Regions from separate parts of the Chenggangzhangella methanolivorans genome, predicted to be linked through region 2. Evidence: predicted binding sites of a transcription regulator. Region 2 holds the regulator's gene; each other region holds the start of a gene.
The links. Region 2 encodes LexA, which represses DNA repair genes until DNA is damaged. Its sites were predicted from a motif close to TGTTCNNNNTGTGTTCNG; they were not measured.
Positions count from the first base shown of each region.

Region 1 (5,994 bases), on a different contig from region 2:
GATGGACCACGACGTCGGGCGCCCCGTCCTCGAACACGAGCCTGGCGCCGGCGAGCAGCTTCGGAACATTGGGCAGCTCCGGGTTCTTCAGCGTCGCATAGGCCCGCACCACGCCCGCCACCGAGTTGCGGTCCGCGATCCCAAGCGCCGACAGCCCCATGAAAGACGCGGCCACGACATAGTCTTCCGGCCGCGAGCCTGAACGCAGGAACGAGAAGGCGGTCGCAGCCGCGACCTCGGCGAAGGCGTTCACGCGAACAGCCCGTGCAAGAACCAGCGCGGATGCTCGATCTCGCGGCCGAACAGGCCGTCGCGAAAAATCCAGAAGCGCGCGCCGGCCTCGTCCTCGACGCGAAAATAGTCGCGCGTGGGCTTGGCGCCGCCGGGCCGCCACCACTCGAGCGCGATGCGCTCCGGCCCTTCGGCGCGCAGCACGGAGTGGGATGCGCGCCGCCAGACGAAGCGCGCCGGCGGGCCGTCCGGGGCCTCGGCCACCACCTCGATAGGCTCCGGCGCAGGAAACAGGCGCAGCGGGCGGCGCGGCGGGCCATCGTCGCGCTCAAAAGCTTGCGCGGCTTCCGAGAAGCCGCCGGTCTGCGCAGGCTCGAACCGCGCCTGCCGTTCCGGCCGGTGCGCGTCGACGGCCCGAATTCCGACGACGCGCGCGCGGCCATGGCGGGCGGCGAGCCGGTCGACGAGTTCAGCGAGTTCGGCCCGCGCGGCCGCGCCTTCGTCGAAGCTGCGAACGGTCTCGACGAGCGGTTCGGCGGTCTGCGCGGAGAGGCGCAGAAGATCATAGCCGAAGCCCGGATCGAGCGGATCGGCGAGCGCGTCGAGCCGCTCGCGGAAGAGACGCAGCAGCAGGCGCGGATCGCGGCTCGGGGCGCCGACGCCAAGCGCGACGCGCGTCACCCTTCCGTCTGCGCGGAAGAACGCGGCCTCGGCGCCCATGAGCCCAAGCCCCGCGGCCTCGAGCCTGCCGCACAGCGCGTCCGCCAACGCGGCGAGGGCCGCAAGCGCCGCCTCGACGGTCGCGATCGGCTCGGCGAAACGCCGCTCGACCATCAGCCGCGGGGCCGGCCGCAAGGGCGAGACCGGCGGGTCGTCATGGCCGAGCGTCCGGTCGAGCGTCGCGACCATCTTCGCGCCGAACCGCGCCGCAAGCTCGCCCCGCCCGCGCGCCGCCGTCGCGCCGATCGTCTTCAGCCCCGCGCGCAGCAGCGCGGTCCTTTGCGCCTCGTCGAGGCCGAGCGCGACCACCGGCAGCCGCGCCACGAGATCGCGGCTCGAGCCTGCGGGCGCGACGCCGCCTTGCGTGAACCAGGCGAGCGCGCGGGCCGGCCCCGCCGCGTCCGCCACCGCGACGCGGCAGGCGAAGCCGTGGGAGCCCAGCGCCTCGACCAGGCCTTCTACGAGGCTCTCCTCGCCGCCGAACAGCGCCCCGCAGCCCGAGACGTCGAGCAGCAGGCCGCGCGGCGGATCGAGCGCGACAAGCGGGGTGTAGCGGTCGCACCAGTCCGCGAGGGCCTTGAGGAGACGTTCGTCCTCGTGGACGTCGGCGGGCGCGGCGCGCAAGGTCGGACAGACCGCGCGCGCCTCGGCGAACGCCATGCCGGGCGCGCAGCCGCGCTTGCGCGCAGCCGCGTCGACGGCGAGCAGCCGCAGCGCCGCCCCGACCCGCTCGACCACCGCGAAGGGCCGCTCATCCGGCTCTGCGCAGGCCGCCCGCTCCTGGCGCCGCAGCCGGTCGATCGGCAGGTCCGGCAGCGCGATCGCGAGGATCCGCCGCCGCTGCGGCGTCGCGCCGGACGTCCGGGTCGAGGGCGCCGAGGCGCCGCTCGGCAAGGCGGAAGAGCCCGTCATCGAACCCCCAGGCGAGCGGCCAGCGCCCGACCCCGCCGAACCGGTTGCGCGTAAGCTCGGCGCGCGCGAGCGGGCGCCCCCAGCCCTCCAGCGCCTCCGCCCAAGCCTCCGTCCGCGCGGCGGCCGCGCGGGCTCCAGCCGCCCCCCAGGCGGAGGAGAGCGGGGAAAGGCGCCAGCGCGTCTCGGCGGCCGAAAGCCCGGCTGGCGCCCCCGGCTGCGGCGCAAGGCGCAGCATGACCCCGAGCGCGCCCGACCGTCCCGCCGCAAGCGCGAGCCTGCGGCCCGCGATCCGGTCGAAGCCCTGGATCGCGCCGAAGGGCTCGATCACCACGGCCGCGACCGCGGCGGAGGAAAGCCCGGCCTCCGCCGCCTTCAGCGCCGCGGCGACGTCCGGCGCCCTCAGCAGGACGAGCCGTGCGGGATCGAGGCCGAGCGTCGCGAAACCTGGAGCCCAGATCTCGCCGCTCTCGCGCGCCGCCATGTCCTGCCTGATCCACAGCACCGCTCCCTTTGTCCCCGCGGCCAGAGCCGCAAGCGCGCCCACGAACCCGGTGGCGGCCCCCGCGGCGGCCGGCGAGGCGGCCGCCACCACATGCAGCGCGCCGCGCCTCAGCCCGCCTCCGAGCGCGGCGTCGATCTCGCCGACGCCGAGCGCGACCCGCGGGCCGCGCGCGTCCGCCTCGCGCCCCTCGACGCGGGCGACCGCCTCCCGCAGGGCCGCAAGCGTCTCCGCCGCCTCGCCCATGGGCGCCGCCTCGCTGCTGTCTGTTGACCTTAAGTTCCTGTTTTGTTCTTTTACGAAGCGACGGAAAGGTGAGTCAAGCCGCCGCAGGCAGGGGACGCCCCTGGGCATAAAGCCGGCCCCTGAAAATCGCTCAGGACTCAGCCTCCTGGGATTTTCGGAAATTTACGCCGCCACCGTGACGAGCAGTGCATAGCCTGTGCACAAGCCGGTTGCGCACAGGAAGACATGGCCTGACCGTTCCCGATGGCAGGGCGGCCTGTTTCGTCCGTTACTTAGGAAAAAACTGCACGGTCATCGCGCCGCCGTTGACATTGCAGCTGGCGCTGGACTCCCACGCTCGGAAATCCGCTTTCCCGAACGTTTTGTACAAAACCGTCTTGGCGCGATCGATACGTAGGCTTGGCGGCCTGCGATTGCTGAGGGAGCAAACCACTCCCCGCCGACAGCCCCAACGCAACCACGACAGCAATCGCCCATCTTACCCCTCCCCATCACCCTCATGGCTCCACGGGCCGAGCGTATGGCGACTTCGCGCTTAGGGCGAGCGACATCGACCTCAAAGCCAAGGCCGAACAGCGGCTGCAACGGCAAGATGTCTCCCAGCGCCGCTTGGAATGGACAGAATAAGGGCGCGTCTCAAACGAACGCCAAACTCAACCTGAGATTATATTTATGAGATTTTCGCTCGGCGCGCTTCGATCGCACGTCCGGGAACATTCCAGAACGTTCTGGTCCACTGGCGCACAAGGCTTTAGCCCGAACGTCGAACGGATATCATCGGACGAATAGCCGTCGCCTCGCCGATTTTCCGATCCTTCAGGCCACGCCGATCCGCTCCACGACCCCCCTGCGGTGATCGACGAGGATGCGAAGCGTCTCCTCGGCCTCCAGGCCGGTTTCGTAGCTTGCGACGAGAATCCCGGCGGCCTTTCGTTCGAGAAGCTCCCGCAGAACCGGCAAGGCCTCATCGGCCGTTTCGCACGCCAGTTCGACGTCGCCCCGGGCGCCGATGTATGTGATCACGTATGCCATGGCGCGAGATACGACCAAAGTCGTAGCGTTTACCATGACGATTGCATCATGGCTGACATTCAATTTGCGGTATACGCAAAAACGCGTATCCGCGGCTTCGCCGGACGCGCGCTCCCTTCGACATGGGAATCGCGAAAGCAAAAGCCCGACGCGTCGGGGGAGCGCGCCGGGCTTGCCGTTAGGCGAAACGCATCGGGGAGGTACGTTTCAGACGCTAGACGCGCGAGCGAGCGTTTGGTTCCGCGATTGATCCAGAAAGCGCTCTCGAACTCAGCGCGATCATCATACGCGTGAGCGATCGGCCGTTCGGAACAGGCTCGCCGAAGGCGTCCTAACGCTCGTCTGGCGACCGTTCCCTGGCCGCAAGGACCCGCAAAGCATCCATTGCCTCGGCTTCGGTCTGGAAGCTCGAGACCATCACGCCCGGCTCGCCCTTCTGGGCAAGCTCCGTCAGCGTCTCCAGCGCCTCCACGGCCGTCTCGCACGAGACTTCCCTGGCCATGCCTAGCGGGCCGTAGGTGATGACATAGGTCATGCGCTATCAGGTGGCGCGCCATTTGTCGCCGTCCACCATAGCGAGCATACAGTAAGTACTACTACTTAGTATGTCGTCCGCAACCCGCGCAGACGTGGGGCGGAGCCGTCCCGTCGCGCCAGCCGGCTGGCGGCGCGACGGGATCAGCCGGAAATGACCGCGCCGCCCCTCTCGCTTCCAAGGAAGCGCACTGCGGAGAGCCATTCCCGCCCAGTAGCCTAGGGCGTCGGCCCCGGGGATAAAACCCTCTCCGGGGAATCCTTTTGAAGGGGCTCGGCTGTTCCGAAGGACGAGCCGAGCCCGCGATCAGAGCGCCTCGAGGGTCTTTTCCGCGGTCGAGAGATCGGCCTTGCCAGGCGAGTCCTCGATCGCGAGATGCGTCACCACCATGTCGTCCAGCACCATGGCGTAGCGCTTGGAGCGCAGGCCCAGACCGCCGCCCGAAGCGTCGAGGTCGAGCCCGATCGCCTTGGCGAAGTCGCCGTTGCCGTCCGACAGGAAGGTGAGCTTGCCCTTGGCCCCGGTCGCTTCGGCCCAGGCGTTCATCACGAAGGGGTCGTTCACGGCGGTGACCGCCACGACCTCGACGCCCTTGGCCGCGAGCGCGTCGAGATTGTTCAGATAGCCCGGCAGGTGGTTGCGGTGGCAGGTGGGCGTGAAGGCGCCGGGAACCGCGAACAGCACGGCTTTCTTGCCGGCGAATACGTCCTCGGTCATCACGGTCTCGGGACCGTTGTCGCCAAGGCGACGGAAGGTGGTGTTGGGAAGGCGCGCGCCGACCTCGATCGTCATGAGGCTTGTGTCTCCGGAAACTGCGACGGGCGGGATGCTCCTGCCCATGCAAGGCGTTGCGCCGCGAGACTTAAGGCGTCCTGGCGATGTCGTCGAGGGCGACCGGGGTCTCGATCGCGCGCCCGCCGGCCGAAAGCGTGAGGCGCAGGCCGCTCTTCGGCAGTTCAGGCTCGTCGAACGCCATGCGGAACGTCGCCCGTCCGCTCTTCGGCGCGGCGAGCAGTTCGGGAGCCGGCGCGAAGTCGCCGTCGCCGGTTTCCGCGAAAAGCTCAGGCCGCGCGCCTTCGGGCGACGCCACCGCGATCTCGAGCGCCGCGCCGCCGCTCGCGGAGGCGCGGGCAACGGAGGCGACGGCGAGCGGCTCCGGCGCGCCGAGCGCAAGCGGCTTGGGCGTCGCGGCCTGGGCGGCGCGGACCGGCTCGGTCTCCGCGCCGGTCGTGGCGGCGGTGAGCTCGAGCTCCGCCTCGGCCCTCACTGGCACGCAGACCATCTCGCAGACGCCGTAGTCGGCGACGAGCCTGAGCTCCACGGGCGCAGCAGGATCCTTGGGCCGCACCGTCACGGGGAACGTCACCTCGCCATGATAGACGTTGGTGACGCCGTCGCCGTCGTCGGCCCGCTCGGGCGCGGGAAACGCGACCCTGGCCTCGGCGACGTTTTTCGACCCCGAGAAATCGAACCGCGGAGGAACGCCGCTCGCGCCGGGCTGGCGCCAGTAGGTCTTCCAGCCGGGGTCAAGCGCGATGGAGATCGCCGCGAGACGCTCTCCGGGGGCGGCGTCCGCGCGTTCCGCCTCCAGCGGCCCGGCGTCGATCAGGCGCAGCGCCGCCGCGCCTTCGCGCGCCCAGGGCGACGCGTTCTCGGCGACGGCCGGCAGGGGCGAAAGCGCGACGAGCGCGGCGGCCAGGAAACGGATCATGGTCGTGCGAGGATAGCGGCGACGGACCGTTCGCCAAAGCAAAGCGACGTGAGCGGCGCCCCGCAGCGTCTGATTGCGCGCGATACGACTTTCAAAAACCGCCGGCCG
Region 1 is NZ_JBHRXS010000003.1:89,660-95,653, forward strand. It holds gene ACFOWB_RS00795 (error-prone DNA polymerase) at 1-253, opposite strand, end outside; gene ACFOWB_RS00800 (DinB/UmuC family translesion DNA polymerase) at 250-1,689, opposite strand; gene ACFOWB_RS00805 (DNA repair protein) at 1,703-2,608, opposite strand; gene ACFOWB_RS00810 (hypothetical protein) at 3,425-3,676, opposite strand; gene ACFOWB_RS00815 (hypothetical protein) at 3,972-4,175, opposite strand; gene ACFOWB_RS00820 (peroxiredoxin) at 4,482-4,967, opposite strand; gene ACFOWB_RS00825 (protein-disulfide reductase DsbD domain-containing protein) at 5,038-5,886, opposite strand.
Region 1: ACFOWB_RS00805 (DNA repair protein) is a predicted target of LexA. The motif match lies at 2,641-2,658, and genes of this name have one in related genera.

Region 2 (5,994 bases):
CCTTGTTGGGGATCACGACGCGGCCCTGCACGAGGTCGTCCACCACTGTCTCCCCCTCGGTCGGGGCCTTCAGGCGAATGGCGGGCGCGCGGCCTTCCGGCGCGTCAGAAGCCGGGCGATCGCGCCAGCGGCCGTCATAGCGGGGCGCGCGGCCCTCGGCTTGAGCGGTCGAGCGCATCTCCTCGAGCTCTTCTGCCGAGGCGTAGCAGCGATAGGCGCGGCCGTCGGCGAGCATCTGCTCCACGGCTTCCCGGTGGCGCTCGGCGCGGGCGAACTGGAACACCGGCTCGCCGTCCCAGTCGAGGCCGATCCATTTCAGTCCGTCGAGGATCGCGTCGATCGCGCCTTGCGTGGAGCGCGCGCGGTCGGTGTCCTCGATCCGGAGCAGCATCTTGCCGCCGAGGCTTCTGGCGAAGAGCCAGTTGAACAAGGCGGTGCGCGCCCCCCCAATGTGGAGGAAGCCGGTGGGCGACGGCGCGAAGCGGGTGACGACGGGTTCGGTCACGGGCGGACGGTCTGGCTCTCGGAAAGGTTGCGTGCGAGGCTCATGGAGCCGCGCGTTGCGGCCCTCCTAACACAGGCGGCGGACCGGGGAAAAGACGGCCATGGCCATCGCGCCGAGCGGGCGTGAGTCGGACGGAGTTCGGGGCAGGGCGCGCGCGATCGCGCTGCCCGGGACCCGCACGCGCGCCGGCGCGCTGCCGGGCCTTTGGCGCGCCGCGCAGGGCTGGCTGCTCGACCGCCTCGCCGAGGAGGCGGAAGCCGGCCGTCCCGCGCTCTGGCTGCCGGTCGCTTTCGGCGTCGGCTGCGCGGTCTATTTCGCCGCCGCGCATGAGCCGGAGCTCTGGGCCGCGGCGCTCGCTTTCGGGATCTCCGCCGGCCTTGTGGTCGCGGCGCGAAAGCGCTTCCTTATCCTTGGCCTGGCTGTCGGGCTTGCGGCCGTAGCGGCGGGGTTTTTGGCCGGAAAGCTCGCGACGATCCGCGCCGACGCGCCGGTTCTGGCGCGCCCGATGTCCGCGGAAGTCGTCGGCCGCGTCGCGCTGATCGAGCCGCGCGAGAACGCCAGGCGGCGGGTGACGCTCGAGGTCGAACGCTTCGGCCCGCTCGAGGACGAGGACCTGCCGCGCCGCGTGCGCTTCACGCTTGGGCCCGAGCCCGCCTTCACGGCCGGAGACCGCGTCTCGCTCGAAGCTTTCTGGCGGCCGCCCGAGGGGCCGGTGCGGCCCGGCGGCTACGACTTCGCGCGCGTCGCCTTCTTCAACGGGATCGGCGCGAGCGCCTTCGCGCCGAAGAACGTGAAGGCCTGGGGCCCTGCCGAAACGCAAGGCTGGGACGCGGCCCTTCAACGATTGCGCGAACGGCTGACGAAGCGCATCACCGCCGCAGTGGGCGGTCCTGAAGGAACGGTGGCGGCCGCGCTCGTCACCGGCGTTCAGGGGCCGATCCCGCAGCCGACCGAGGACGCGCTGCGCGCCGCGGGCCTCAGCCACATCCTGTCGATCTCCGGTCTTCACATGGCGCTGATCGCCGGGACGCTGTTCGCTCTCGTGCGCGCGGCGCTGGCGCTCATTCCGGGCCTTGCGCTGCGATGGCCGGTGAAGGGCGTCGCAGCGGCGCTCGCGCTCGCCGGGGCGACCTTTTACCTGGCGCTCTCGGGCGCGGAGGTCGCGACGCAGCGCTCCTACGTCATGATCGCGGTGGCGTTCGTCGCGGTGCTGGTCGGCCGCCCGGCGCTGTCGCTGCGAAACTTCGCGCTCGCGGGCCTCGCCGTGATGGCGCTGACGCCCGACGCGCTGCTCGGGCCGAGCTTCCAGATGTCGTTCGCGGCGGTCGCGGGCCTCCTCGCCTGGTTCGAGGCGCGCAAGGGCAAGGCGAAGCCGCCGCCGCCCGAAACCCTTGCGGGCAAGGCGCTGCGCTGGTTCGCCGCCGCCGCGGCCGTCGCCGTGATGACGACGATCGTCGCGGGTCTCGCGACCGCGCCCTTCGCCGCCTATCACTTCCACCGCACCACCCCCTATTCGCTGGTCGGCAACGCGCTCGCCACCCCGCTGCTCGGGATCATCGTGATGCCGAGCGTCGTCGGCGGCCTCGCCTTCGCGCCGCTCGGGCTCGACGGACCTTGGTGGCAGGCCATGGGCTTTGGCCTGCGCGGCGTATTGGCGATCGCCGAGACCGTCGCCTCGTGGCCTGGCTCCGAACGCTTCGTGTTCGCCTTCGGGGAAACGGCGCTCATCCTGTTCGCGGTCGGGATCGCCTGGCTCTGCCTGTGGCGAACGGCGCTGCGCTATCTCGGCGCGCCCGCGATCGGCCTCGCGCTCGCGCTGGCGGCGTTTCCGGCGCGGCCCGACGTCGTGATCGACGCCTCCGGACGGCAGATCGCCGCGCGCGGGCCCGACGGGCGCCTGGCGATCCTCGGAGGCCGGGCGTCGAGCTTCTCGGCGAGGGTCTGGCGCGGGGCTGACGGCGAGGCGCCGGGGGGCCCGAGTCCCGACGGCGGGCGCTGCGACTCGCAAGGCTGCGTCGCGCCGCTTTCCGGCGGTGGAGAGGTCGCGCTCGTGACCGACGCGCGGGCCTTCGCCGAGGAGTGCCGGATTGCGACGCTCGTCGTCACGCCGCTCGTCGCGCCGAAGGCCTGCAGCGAAACCGCGGCGGTCGTCGACCGGCGGACGCTCGCCGCGACCGGCGCGCTGGAGCTGACGCGGCAAGGCGTGGCGTTCTCGGCCAAGGCGGCGCGCGATCCGGCCGGACGGCGTCCGTGGACGGGCCCTATGCTTCGCGATCCGCCGCCGGCGGAGGCGCTGCGGCTGAGCTTCGCCACGCAGCCGAAGGCGGCCGGACCGCCGCAGGATCACAAGATCGTCGATCCCACGGAACCGGACGATATGACAGGCGACGGCGAAGAGCCCTAGCGTCTGCGGCCGCTCGATGCCGCCGACATATCCGTCCCCCTTCCCTTGCGGGAGAGGGTTAGGGGGAGCCTCCGAACTTTACAAAAAGGCGCCGCCCGCGCCCCTCAAGCGGCCAGCGCTTCGCGTCGCCTACCTTCTCCCACAGCGGGATAAGGAGAGACGCCGTCGCGTCGAAAGGCGAAGCCTTCAATACCGGCGGATCAGCCCCACGAGCCGGCCCTGGATCGCGACGCGGTCGGGGCCGAAGATGCGGGTCTCGTAGGCCGGGTTGGCGGCCTCGAGAGCGATCGAGGCGCCGCGCTTCCTTAGACGCTTCAGCGTCGCCTCTTCGTCGTCGACCAGCGCGACGACGATGTCGCCGGTGTCGGCGGTGGTCTGCTTCTTGATCAGCACCAGGTCGCCGTCGAGGATCCCGGCCTCGATCATCGAGTCGCCGCGCACTTCGAGCGCGAAATGCTCGCCGCCGCCCAACATGTCGGGCGACACCGAGATCGTGTGGCTGCGCGACTGGATCGCCTCGATCGGCACGCCGGCGGCGATGCGCCCCATGACGGGGACGGAGACCGAGCGGGGATCCTCATCCTCGTTCGCTGGCTGCGGACGGCGGCCGAGGCTGCCCTCGATGACGTTCGGAGAGAACCGGCCGGTCGGCCGCGTGACGGCGGGAGCGGCGGCTTCCGGCAGCTTCACCACCTCGAGAGCCCTGGCCCGGTTCGGCAGGCGGCGGATGAAGCCGCGCTCCTCCAGCGCCATGATGAGACGGTGGATGCCGGACTTCGACTGAAGCCCCAGCGCATCCTTCATCTCCTCGAACGAGGGGGGAACGCCGGTCTCCTTCAGCCGCTCGTGAATGAAGCGCAGGAGATCATATTGCTTGCGGGTCAGCATCGACGGCTCCGCGCGAGGCCAAAACAAATCATGAACACGACCGTAACTGTTCTAGACATGTTCCGCAAGCGTTAACATCCCGTTTCCGTCCGCGTGTCGGACAGACGAACGAGCGACGCGCCGCCGATGCGCCTCGCCGCGCAGCACGACCAGAGAGGGCGTAGGACCGATCTCCGACAAGCCGGGCGCCCGCGGCGATAGGTAGTCTTGCGGATGCCCGCCACGGTTGCCGGCGTCTAAACTTGTCGGAGTGCGGTCGCGCGTCGCGATCTCTAAGCAACCGACATCAGGAGACGACGATGCGTCGACTGGCCTTCGCGGTAGCGTGCGGTGTTGCGGCGTCTTGGTCCATGGCGGGCGAGGCGGCCGCGCGTGACTATTCTGGAAAATACAAGAGCAAGATCACGCTGCCGAACGGCGACGTCGTTAAGGCGAACGTCACGATCGTCAAGGTCGATGGTAGTATCTATCGATCTGAGTCAAAGTACGGGGATTTCATAGAGCTTTCGATGTGCTTTGCCGAGGAAGATCGCTTGAGTTGCGGATTTGCTCCCAAGTCCGGCGGCGGCTATGTCGGGTTCAGCATCTATGAGCCGGATGGATCGGGCAAACTGATCGGCAAATTCGCAGAGACGTCCACTCAGAAGCTCGGCAAGGAAGTCTTGACGCCCGTCGGGAAGTAGACGCTTCGGTCGGCCGCTTGCGGCGAGCCTTAGTAAGGATGCGGCAGCGCGAGGATCCGGCATGCGTCGCCGGCCTTCGCGGCCGGGGCGTGCGCGGGGCGGACCAGCAGGCATTCGGCGTCCGAGAGTCGGCGCAGCATCGACGAATCCTGCCGCGGAAACGCGGTCGCGACGGGAACGCCGTCAAGCCCGATTTCGAGCGCGGCGCGCATATAGTCCTCGCGCTGGTCGTTCTCGGGCATGTCGCGGCCGAGCCTGGCGGGCAGCAAAGCCGGATCGAGGTCCGCGCGCCCCGACAGCCGCCTGAGCGCGGGCGCGAGGAACAGCAGCGAACAGACGATCGACGAGACCGGGTTGCCCGGCAGGCCGAGCGCGAGCGTCGCGCCGCGGCGGCCCGCCATCATGGGCTTGCCTGGCCGCATCGCGATCTTCCAGAAGTCGAGCGTCACGCCCTCGGCCTCGAGCGCGGGCTGGACGAGGTCGTGGTCGCCGACCGAGGCGCCGCCGAGCGTGACGAGAATGTCGGCCTCTTCGGCGAAGGCGCGGGCGATCGCGGCGCGGATCGCCTGCGGCCGGTCGGGCGCGATGCCGAGGTCGAGCGGAACGCCGCCCTCGGCGGTCACGATCGCTGAGATCGCGAAGGCGTTCGAGGCGACGATCTGGTCCGGGCCGACAGGGTCGCCCGGCGCGACGAGCTCGTCGCCGGTGGCGAGGATCGCGACGCGCGGGCGTCGCGCGGCCTCCACCGCGGGATGGCCGAGCGCCGCCGCGAGCGCGAGGTCGCGCGCGCCGAGGCGCCGGCCGGCCTCGAGCAGCGCCTCGCCCTTCGAGAAGTCGAGCCCCGCCCGCCGGATGTGGCGCCCGGCTTGGGCCGCCTCTCGCGCGGTGATCACGTCGCCGTCGCGGTCGGCGTCCTCCTGGATGAGGATCGCGTCGGCGCCCTGCGGCACGGGCGCGCCGGTGAAGATGCGCGCCGCCTCGCCGGGACCGATCAAGCCGCCGAAGCTCTTTCCGGCCGCCGACTCGCCGACGACGCGCAGCCGCGCGCCCCCGGCTGCGTCCGCGGCGCGGACCGCGTAGCCGTCCATCGCCGAACAGTCGCAGGGCGGCTGGTCGCGGAGCGCATGGAGCGGAGCGGCGAGCGTGCGCCCAAGCGCCTCGGCGAGCACGACGCGCTCGGCCGGCAGCGGCGCGAGGCCCGCGAGGATGCGCGCGCGCGCCTCGGGGACGGGAAGCAGGCCGCTCACGCCGGCTCCCCGGCGTGGAAGTCGCCGGAGCGGCCGCCGGACTTCGACAGCAGCCGCACGCCCTCGATCCGCATGCCGCGATCGACCGCCTTGGTCATGTCGTAGACGGTGAGGCACGCGACGGTCACCGCCGTCAGCGCCTCCATCTCGACGCCGGTCGGGCCGGAGACGCGGGCGGTCGCGGAGACGCGCACGCCCGGCAGACTGTCGTCGGGCGTCAGCTCCACCGAGACCTTGGAGAGCGCCAGCGGATGGCAGAGCGGAATG
Region 2 is NZ_JBHRXS010000006.1:226,110-232,103, forward strand. It holds gene gltX (glutamate--tRNA ligase) at 1-505, opposite strand, end outside; gene ACFOWB_RS12255 (ComEC/Rec2 family competence protein) at 606-2,909, shown strand; gene lexA (transcriptional repressor LexA) at 3,096-3,797, opposite strand; gene ACFOWB_RS12265 (hypothetical protein) at 4,097-4,480, shown strand; gene ACFOWB_RS12270 (molybdopterin molybdotransferase MoeA) at 4,510-5,727, opposite strand; gene moaC (cyclic pyranopterin monophosphate synthase MoaC) at 5,724-5,994, opposite strand, start outside.

Region 3 (5,994 bases), on a different contig from region 2:
CGCGATGTCCTCGATCGTCTCCTCGACGCAGTCGGCGAGCCGCGAGATCGGCACGCAGACGTCGGTCGGCACGGGCTTGGCGCCGGAGCGCAGCGCCGCCGCCGCCCAAGTGGCGTCGTGGCGGGCGGTCCAGAGCCGCGTCCTGTCCTCGGCCTTCGTCGTCCAGTCGAGCGGCCCGCCGCCAAGATCCGCCGCGATCTCGCCGAAACGCTCGGACTGTTCGTGGACGCTCGCGTCGGTTCCGTGGAATTCGACGAAGAGCGTCGGCGCGACCGGCAAGGCAAGCCTGGAGTAGGCGTTGGTGGCCGCGACCATGGCGGCGTCGAGAAGCTCGATTCGGGCGATCGGCAGGCCGGTCTGGATCGTCAGGATCGCGGCGTCGCAGGCCGCGCGGACATTCGGGAACGGGCAGACGCCGCCCGCGACCGCCTCGGGCGAGCCGTGGAGACGCAGAGTCACCTCGGCGATGACGCCGAGCGTGCCTTCCGAACCGACGAAAAGCCGGGTGAGATCATAGCCCGCCGAGGACTTCTTGGCCCGCCCGCCGGTCCGCATCACCTCGCCGGACGCCGTGACCACGGTGAGGCCAAGCACCGCATCCTTCATCGTGCCGTAGCGCACGGCGTTGGTGCCGGAGGCGCGGGTCGCCGCCATGCCGCCGATCGAGGCGTCGGCGCCGGGATCGATCGGGAAGAACAGCCCGGCGTCGCGAAGATGAGCGTTTAGCGCTTTGCGGGTGACGCCCGGCTGGACGACGGCGTCGAGGTCTTCCGCATGGACCGCGACGATCTCGGTCATCTGCGCGGTCGAGATCGAGACGCCGCCGAACGGCGCGTTCACATGGCCTTCGAGCGAGGAGCCGGCCCCGAACGGAATGATCGGCGCGCGATGCTCGGCGCAGATCCGCACGATCTCCGCCACCTCCTCGGTGTCGCGGGGAAACGCGACGGCGTCCGGCGGCTCGGCGGCGATCCAGGTGACGACGCTCGCGTGCTGCTCGCGGATCGCGGCGCCGGTCGAAAGCCGGGGCCCGAAGCGCTCCGACAGTCTGGCGATCGCCGTCTCGACGTCGGATTCCGGCGCCCGGACGGCGGCTGAGGTTGCGGCGGCGTGCATGATTGGGCCAAGACCTCCGGCGTCCCGTCCTGGCCTCTCTTCCGGAGACCCCGTTTGAACGACGCGCCCTATCTGTCGCCCCCGCTCGAGATCGAGAGCCGGTTCCTCGACCACAACGGCCACGTCAACATGGCCTACCATCTCGTGCTGGCGGATACGGCGCTCGACCTCGCCTTCGGCGAACTCAAGGGCCCAGACTACGTCGAAGCGCGCGGCATGACGACCTTCGCGGCCGAGATGCATGTGCGCTACCTGCGCGAAATGAAGATGGGCGAGGAGATCCGCGGCCGGGTGCGCTTCGTCGCCGCCGACGCCAAGCGGGCGCATTGGGCGGTCGAGCTGGTGCGCGGCTCCGACGGCGAGACGGTCACGACCGCCGAAGGCGTGACGATGTCGGTCTCGGTCGCGTCGCGGAAGGTCGCGCCCTTCCCGGAGGACGTGTTCGAGCGGCTGACGGCGCGGGTGGCCCGCGACGCTCCTGGCGCCGCCGGTCTCGACTGGCTCGGCCGCCGGGTCGCGATGCGGAAGTGACGGCGCCGCGAGCCGCGACACGAAAAAGCCCCGCGCAGAGGATGCGCGGGGCCTTCGAAGACCAGACGATGCGTCAAATCTTATTCGACGACTTCGACGATCTCGCGGTCGCTGTTCACGATGTACCGCTTCTCGTTGACGACCGTGTAGCTGTAGTCGCTGTCCGGCACGCTGTAGACCTCGACGCGCTCCGGCAGACGACGGCCGACGACGACGTCGCCCTCATAGGTGACGGAGGCGCGGTCGGCGCCGGTCACGTAGGTGCGCACCCGCTTGTCCGGGGTCGCGGCCGCGCCCACGACGCCGCCGACGCCTGCGCCGACAGCCGCGCCGACAGGTCCGCCGACCACGGCGCCCGTGGCGGCTCCGGTGGCCGCGCCCGCGGCGGCGCCGCCAGCTTCACGGTCCCCGGCGAAAGCGACGGTGGGAATGGCTACGCCGAGAGCGGCGACGAGCGCGATCATGCCATTGCGCATGATGAAGTCCTCCTGTGTTCCGCCCGCCCCAACAACGGACGGCCCACAGAAAGCGTTCCACGTGAAATGACATGTAACCAAAAGCGAGCTGTGCGCCGACTTTCGCGATGACCTCCCGGCGGCTCGCCATCGGGCCACCGGGGCGCCATTTTGTTCTCGGCGGGCCGCGCTGAGTCGCGGCCTGCTCGCCTTGCATTCCGGAGCCGTCTTTCCTTGTCCGACCCGAACGCCCGTTACGACGATCCTTCCGCGCCCGCGCTCCGTCCGGGCGGCATCGCCGCGCGCGCCCAAGGGACGATGCGGGCGGCGAACGCGCCGGACTATCTCGCGGGGCTGAACCCGGAGCAGCGCGAAGCCGTCGAGACGCTCGACGGCCCGCTGCTGGTGCTGGCGGGCGCCGGAACGGGCAAGACGCGGGTGCTGACCACGCGGATCGCCCACATCCTCGCGCTCGGAAAGGCTCGGCCGTTCGAGATCCTCGCCGTCACCTTCACCAACAAGGCGGCGCGCGAGATGCGCACGCGGGTGGGAGACCTGTTGGGCAGAGCCGCAGAGGGCATGGAGTGGCTCGGCACGTTCCACTCGATCGGCGCCAAGATGCTGCGCCGGCACGCCGAGCTCGCAGGGCTCCAGCCGAGCTTCACGATCCTCGACACCGACGACCAGATCCGCCTGCTGAAGCAGGTGCTGGCGGCGGAAAACATCGACGACAAGCGCTGGCCCGCGCGCCAGCTGGCGTTTGCGATCGACGGGTGGAAGAACCGCGCGCTGTCGCCGAAGGATGTGCCTGTCGGCGAGGCGCAGGCCTACGCCAACGGCCGCGGCGCGGAGCTCTACGGGCTCTACCAGACACGCCTCAAACAGCTGAACGCGGTCGATTTCGGCGACTTGCTGCTGGAGCCGATCCGCATCTTCCGCGAAAACGCCGACGTGCTCGGCCAGTATCACCGGCGCTTCCGCTACATGCTGGTCGACGAGTATCAGGACACCAACGTCGCGCAGTATCTCTGGCTGCGGCTCCTCGCGCAGGGCTCCAAGAACCTCGCCTGCGTCGGCGACGACGACCAGTCGATCTATGGCTGGCGCGGCGCCGAAGTGGAGAACATCCTCAAATTCGACCGGGATTTTCCGGGCGCGAAGGTGGTGCGGCTCGAGCGCAACTACCGCTCCACCGGCCACATCCTCAACGCCGCCTCGCATCTCATCGCGAAAAACGAGGGCCGGCTCGGCAAGACGCTTCGCCCCCAGACCGAGCTCGGCGAGAAAGTGAGCGTGGCGGGCGCCTGGGACTCCGGCGAGGAGGCCCGCCAGATCGGCGACGAGATCGAGGCGCTGCAGACCAAAGGCCACAAGCTCGACGACATGGCGATCCTCGTGCGCGCCTCGTTCCAGATGCGCGAGTTCGAAGAGCGCTTCATCACGTTGGGCCTGAACTATCGCGTCGTCGGCGGCCCGCGCTTCTACGAGCGCGCCGAGATCCGCGACGCCATGGCCTATATCCGCGTCGTGGCGAGCCCGGCCGACGCGCTCGCCTTCGAGCGCATCGTCAACGTGCCCAAGCGCGGCATCGGCGATGCGAGCGTGAAGCAGATCGTGGAGCGCGCCCGCGCCGACGAGGTGACGCTTCCCGAAGCCTCGCGCCGGCTGGTCGCCGAGGGCGCGCTGCCGGCCAAGGCCCGCAACGCCCTGAAGGATCTCGTGCTGTCGTTCGACCGCTGGTCCGGAGAGCTCGACCGCACGCCCCATGTGGAGCTCGCCGAAAAGATCCTCGAGGAGAGCGGCTACACCGACATGTGGTCCAAGGACCGCTCGGCCGAAGCCCAGGGTCGGCTCGAAAACCTCAAGGAGCTCGTGCGCTCGATGGAGCCGTTCGAGAACCTGCGCGGCTTCCTCGAGCACGTCTCCCTCGTCATGGACGTCGACGGCGCGCGCGGCGAGGACGCCGTCACCATCATGACGCTGCATGCCGCCAAGGGGCTGGAGTTCGACACCGTCTTCCTCCCCGGCTGGGAGGAAGGCCTCTTCCCGCACCAGCGCTCGCTCGACGAGAACGGCCGCGCGGGGCTCGAGGAGGAGCGGCGCCTGGCTTATGTCGGCGTCACGCGCGCCAAGCGCCGGGCCAAGATCTGGTTCGCGTCGAACCGGCGCGTCCACGGCATGTGGCAGTCCTCGATCCCGTCGCGCTTTCTCGACGAGCTGCCGGAGACGGCCGTCGACGTCGTCGAGGCGCCGGCGACCTTCGGCGGCGGCCATATGGGCGGAAGCTACGGCGCAAGCCGCTTCGACCGGGCGGACGCCTTCACCTCGACCTACGAGACGCCGGGCTGGAAGCGCGCGCAGGAGCGCGGCTTCGACCGCGGCTCGGCCGGCCCCGGCGCGCGCAGCCGCGGGCCGATGACGATCGAGGGCGAGCTCGTGGCGGCGTCGACCGCGAAGTCCGCGGGCTTTTCGCAGGGCGCGCGGGTGTTTCACCAGAAGTTCGGCAACGGCACGGTGGTGGAGGTCGACGGCAACAAGCTCACCGTCGCCTTCGACAAAGCCGGCCAGAAGCGCGTGGTCGACAGCTTCGTGAAGGCGGCGTAGGGCGCGCCGGAACGCGGGGCCGCGATCGCGGGCCGCGTCAGTCCAGCCGCTGGCTGTCGACGAACCAGGTCTTGTTCCCGTAGCGGATTTCGGACGCGCCCTCGCCGGCGTCCTCCTCCACGACCGTCACCTTGCGGCCCACGCGGATCCGGATGGGGCAAGCCTTGCTCGCGCGCGCGCCTTTCGGAGCGAGCGACGCCTGCCCGTACTCCCGCCACGCCGCCCAGCTGGCGCACGCATAGGCGTCCCGACCGACGATCGCCTCCCGCTCGGCGGCCGAGGCGTCGCCCGCCGAAGCAAGCAAAGCGAAGACGACCGCGATCCTTGTCGCTTCGGCCATGCCCCACGCCCTCCTTCTCGACGCCGCCCGGCCTTATATGGGCTGCTCGAGCGGAAGGATGGAACATGCAAGCGCAATGGACGGACGAGGGATCGACCGCGATCGGCGAGATCGCGCGCCGGCACGGCTTTTCGGACGAGGCCGGCCGCGCGATGGCCGACGCCCTCAACCAGAGCGCCGGCTCCATGGCGCAGTTCCATCATCCCGATCTGGGCGGCATGGGCCAGTGGTCGCGCGGCGGCATGCTGATGATCGGCGACATGTTCAACCATCACCTCAAGGGCCGCGTCGCGGGCCTCGCGGAGGATCTCGCCGAAGCCATGGCGCGCGGCGCGATCGTGGCGCGGCGCCCGGCGCCCGGCGAATCGTCCGCCGGGTTCGGCCAATGGTGGCCCGAGGAGCTCGGCCGCGCCTCGTCGACCGGCGCCCAGAACGGCGGGCGCTACGCGGTCTTCCCCGAGGCGCGTCGGCTTGCGGTGGAGCGCGACGGCCGCGTGACGATCTATGACACCGGCGACCATCGCATCGGCGGCGCGTCGCAGCAGCAGGGCGGCGGCTCGTCCTTGAGTTTCTCGACCGACCGCGGATCGGTCGGGATCGAGGCCTTCGCCGAGCTGCGCGCGCCGGACGACCGGCCGTCTTCGGCGTCGGCGTCGGCGTCGGCGTCGGCGGAGCCGATCATCGAGCAGAGCGCCGCATACCGCCCGACAGCGTCGCTCGAGACTGCGGCTGCCGCGTCGACGACGCGCGAACCGGCGCCCGACGCGGCCCGCGCGACCGCCGAGCCGTCCGCGCCGCCGCCCGTCCGCATCGAGGGCGGCGATCCCTTCGACACGATCCGGAAGCTCGCCCGGCTGAAGGACGAGGGGCTCCTGACGGACGAAGAGTTCGCGGCCAAGAAGACCGAACTGCTCGCCCGCATCTGACGTCGCAAGGCGCGGCTCCGCC
Region 3 is NZ_JBHRXS010000004.1:454,682-460,675, reverse strand. It holds gene ACFOWB_RS07550 (FAD-binding oxidoreductase) at 1-1,116, opposite strand, end outside; gene ACFOWB_RS07545 (acyl-CoA thioesterase) at 1,171-1,647, shown strand; gene ACFOWB_RS07540 (DUF1236 domain-containing protein) at 1,728-2,123, opposite strand; gene ACFOWB_RS07535 (ATP-dependent helicase) at 2,337-4,706, shown strand; gene ACFOWB_RS07530 (hypothetical protein) at 4,744-5,046, opposite strand; gene ACFOWB_RS07525 (SHOCT domain-containing protein) at 5,112-5,972, shown strand.
Region 3: ACFOWB_RS07535 (ATP-dependent helicase) is a predicted target of LexA. The motif match lies at 2,128-2,145, and genes of this name have one in related genera.